Regions from separate parts of the Pseudomonas sp. BIGb0164 genome, predicted to be linked through region 2. Evidence: predicted binding sites of a transcription regulator. Region 2 holds the regulator's gene; the other holds the start of a gene.
What was found. The regulator FliA, encoded in region 2, starts transcription of late flagellar genes. The targets are predictions, from matches to a motif close to CTAAAGTTTNNNNNNNNNNNGCCGNTAA.

Region 1 (2,202 bases), on a different contig from region 2:
CGACCTTGGTCTGCAGCTCCTGCAGCAGCAACTCCAGGCGTTCCTTCTCGACCTGCTCTGCCATGGACTCGACGGTTTCACGCTCGATCGGGATGTTCTGCTGTGGCGTCTCGGTCTTGACCTCGGGGTTGATGGTGCGCTCGGGCGCCAACTGCGGCGAGCCGCCCAGGTCGATCACGAAGGGCGTGCCGCTTTCCGAGAAACCAATCGGGTCCTTGAAGTAACCGGCGATGGCGATCTTCTGTTCAGGCGTGGCGGTAGACATCAACCACAGCACCAGGAAGAACGCCATCATCGCCGTCGCGAAGTCGGCGAAGGCGATTTTCCAGGCGCCGCCATGATGCCCCGCAGCGAAGCGCTTGACGCGCTTGATGATTATCGGCTGGTTGTTTTCCATGACTTAGCGACCGCGAACCGCTTGTTCCAGCTCGGCAAAACTTGGGCGGTGTTTCGGGTACAGCACCTTGCGCCCGAACTCCACCGCCAGCGATGGCGGCATGCCAGAGGCCGAAGCCACCAGGCACGCCTTGATCGCTTCGTAGAGGTTCACTTCTTCCTTGGCGTCGTGGGCCAGGGAAGTGGCCAGCGGGCCGAAGAAACCGTAGGCCGCCAGAATACCGAAGAAGGTACCCACGAGTGCCGCACCCACGTGCATGCCGATGGCCTTCTGGTCGCCTTCGCCCAGGGAGGCCATGGTGACCACGATACCCAGTACCGCCGCGACGATACCGAAACCGGGCATGCCGTCGGCGATGCCGGTCACGGCGTGAGAAGGATGTTCCAGCTCTTCCTTGAGGCTGAACAGTTCCATGTCGAACAGGCCTTCCAGCTCATGGGGGGCCATGTTGCCGGAGGACATGATGCGCAGGTAGTCACAGATGTAGGCAGTCATGCGCTCATCTTTGAGCACGGCCGGGTACTTGGCGAAAATCGGGCTGGCCGCGGCATCTTCGATGTCAGCTTCGATGGCCATCATGCCTTCGCGGCGGCTCTTGTTGAGGATCTCGTAGATCAGCCCCAGCACATCCAGGTAGAAGGTGTGGGAGAAGCGCGAGCTGAACATGCCCAGCGACTTCTTGATCACGTGCATGGTCATGTAGCCAGGGTTGGCCTGCAGGAATGCACCAAACGCGGCACCACCGATAATCAGCACTTCGAAAGGCTGGATCAGTGCAGCAATTTTACCGTGGGACAGGACATACCCACCGAGCACGCTTGCGATGACGACGATGATGCCGATAATTTTAGCCATAGGGGATCTGTACTTGCGCCGTCGGGTTCATGGACATATTGGGTGTAGCCGAAAACTCTTGTTCTACTTATCGGCAAAACTGCGCCAGACTATAGCCCGTTAAGGCGAAAAGCCAATTCGGCCCATTCCGGGCGTGTTGAATGCAAGTGATGATCGCGCCCCAATCATGGCTAATGAAACGACAGTCCCAAGTTCAAGACCCACCACCCTCGCCGCTTGGATCAAGCGCCTGGACGATGTGCTGCTGCCCGTCCCGCAGGCCAGCCACGAGCGCGTGTGCAAGGCCATCCGCGACAGCCGCAGTTCGTTGCGAGACATTGCCGAGCTGATGCAGAACAGCCCCGCGCTGGTGCTCAGCGTGATGCGTGAAGCCAACAGCCACACCCATGGCAGCCTGGCGGAGCCGGCCGAAAACCTCGAAGTGGCGCTCAACCGTCTTGGCCTCAAGCGCGCCGAAGAGCTGCTGGCGCGGTTGCCTTCGGTGCCGGCCAACGAGATTCCCGTTGCGCTGCGCCAACTGCTGCTGGTGAGCCAGCATGCCTCGCAGCAAGCCAACGGCCTGTTCGCCAGCCGCCTGGCAAGGCTGTGGCAGGACATCCACTGGGGCAGCCTGTTGTTCCTGTCGCCGTTGTGGCCAATGGCCGTGGCGTACCCCAAGCTCCTGGAAGAATGGGAACTGCGGGTGATCCACAAGGGGCAGTCCGCGCGCCAAGTCGAGCAGGAATTGTTCGGTGTGCGCCTGCTGGATCTGTGCATCGGCCTGACCGAAACCTGGCACCTGCCGATCTGGGTCTCCCAGGGCTACACGCTCTTGCTGACCGAGCAGCGCCTGCTGGTCAAGGCCCTGCACATCGCCCGTGAAGATGACCCGCTGCGCCACCAGCAGCTGCTCGATGCCGAACCCAATTTGCGTCGCTGGCTGAATCAGCCCGCCAATACAGTACTGCTGG
Region 2 (2,202 bases):
GGCGGTCACCATCAGCACAGGCAGGCTGCGCAGTTTTTCATCAGCACGCACGTGGCGCAGCAAATCGATACCGGTCATGCCCGGCATGTTCCAGTCGGTTACCAGAAAGTCGATGCTCCCGCTGTTGAGGATCGGAATCGCTGTAATGCCGTCATCCGCCTCGACCGTGTTTGTGAACCCAAGGTCACGCAACAGGTTTTTTATGATCCGCCGCATCGTTGAGAAGTCATCAACGATGAGGATTTTCATGTTCTTGTCCAATTCGACCTCCAAGCAGTCTTAAACGCGCCCAGCACCTGGACGCGCCATTTCAATCAACAGGCGTTACACAAAAAGGACTGCCCAGGGCACCACGGTACGAACCCGCGAAAGCGTTGGCTTTCACGGTAGCGTCTGCAGTGTCCCCACACTGCCTGTCAGCGCGCGCGCCACTCTCCCAATCGCCCCCGCAAGCGGGCTGCGCACTGGCTGTGCAGCTGGCTGACACGCGATTCGCTGACCCCCAGGACCTCACCGATTTCCTTGAGGTTCAGCTCTTCGTCGTAGTACAGCGCCAACACCAGTCGCTCACGCTCCGGCAAATTGGCGATCGCGTCCGCCAACGCACCCTGGAAGCGTTCATCTTCCAGGTCACGCGACGGCTCCAGATGTGCACTCGCGCCGTCCTCGTGCAGCCCTTCGTGTTCGCCGTCCTGCAACAGGTCGTCGAAACTGAACAGGCGGCTGCCCAAGGTATCGTTCAAAATCCCGTAGTAATCATCGAGACTCAATTGGAGTTCGGCCGCAACTTCATGATCTTTAGCGTCACGACCGGTTTTTGCTTCAATTGCGCGAATTGCATCACTGACCATGCGCGTATTGCGGTGCACCGAACGCGGTGCCCAATCGCCTTTGCGCACTTCATCGAGCATTGCGCCACGAATACGGATACCCGCATACGTCTCGAAACTTGCACCCTTGCTCGCGTCGTATTTGGTCGACACTTCGAGCAGGCCGATCATGCCGGCCTGGATCAGGTCTTCGACCTGGACGCTGGCCGGCAGGCGTGCCAGCAGGTGATAGGCGATACGCTTGACCAACGGCGCGTAGCGCTCGATCAACTCGCCCTGGCTGTCACGGGCAGACTTCTTGTACGCGTTGTAGCCAGTCGCTGTCATAGCACGGGTCCTGCGCTCGTCTGATGCACCAATCGCTCGACGAAAAACTCCAGATGCCCCCGTGGGTTGGCGGGCAACGGCCAGGTATCGACCTTCTGGGCAATGGCCTTGAACGCCAGTGCGCACTTCGAACGAGGGAACGCTTCATAGACCGCACGCTGCTTTTGCACGGCCTTGCGCACACACTCGTCATAAGGAACTGCGCCGACGTATTGTAAGGCGACATCGAGGAAGCGATCCGTGACCTTGGTCAACTTGGCGAACAGGTTTCGCCCTTCCTGCGGGCTTTGGGCCATGTTGGCCAGCACGCGGAAGCGGTTCATGCCGTAGTCACGGTTAAGCAGTTTGATCAGGGCGTAGGCGTCGGTGATCGAGGTGGGTTCGTCGCAGACCACCAGCAGCACTTCTTGCGCTGCGCGCACGAAGCTGACCACGGACTCGCCGATCCCGGCGGCGGTGTCGATCACCAGCACGTCGAGGTTGTCGCCGATATCGCTGAAGGCCTGGATCAGGCCGGCATGCTGCGCCGGGCTCAGGTGCACCATGCTCTGGGTGCCCGAGGCCGCCGGCACGATCCGAATGCCACCGGGGCCCTGGAGCAGCACATCGCGCAGCTCACAACGGCCTTCGATCACATCGGCGAGGGTGTGTTTGGGTGTCAGCCCCAGCAGAACGTCGACGTTCGCCAACCCCAGGTCAGCATCCAGCAGCATGACGCGACGGCCAAGCTCTGCCAGGGCCAGGGACAAATTCACTGACACGTTAGTTTTCCCGACGCCACCTTTGCCGCCGGTCACCGCGATCACCTGTACGGGATGCATGCTGCCCATTTTATTTCTTTACCTTGTCTTGCTTAGACGCAGGCTACATGGCTTGGCCGCGTGAATCGCTTGCAGACCATCGATGTAGATACATTTCACGGTGTTCATGCTGCCCTCAACCGACCCGTTTTGCCGGGTTGTGGTAAAGGTCAGCGAACATATCGGCCATCGCTTCCTCGCTAGGCTCTTCTTGCATTTGCACGCTGACTGCACGGCTGACCAGC

Region 1: a site for FliA is predicted at 1,320-1,347, ahead of motA (flagellar motor stator protein MotA). Genes of this name have one in related genera too.

Annotation. Positions count from the first base shown of each region.
Region 1 covers NZ_JANUEA010000004.1:199,124-201,325, forward strand. The annotation lists gene motB (flagellar motor protein MotB) at 1-397, opposite strand, end outside; gene motA (flagellar motor stator protein MotA) at 401-1,252, opposite strand; gene M2394_RS12340 (HDOD domain-containing protein) at 1,419-2,202, shown strand, end outside.
Region 2 covers NZ_JANUEA010000007.1:397,666-399,867, forward strand. The annotation lists gene M2394_RS20530 (chemotaxis response regulator CheY) at 1-249, opposite strand, end outside; gene fliA (RNA polymerase sigma factor FliA) at 417-1,157, opposite strand; gene fleN (flagellar synthesis regulator FleN) at 1,154-1,987, opposite strand; gene flhF (flagellar biosynthesis protein FlhF) at 2,094-2,202, opposite strand, start outside.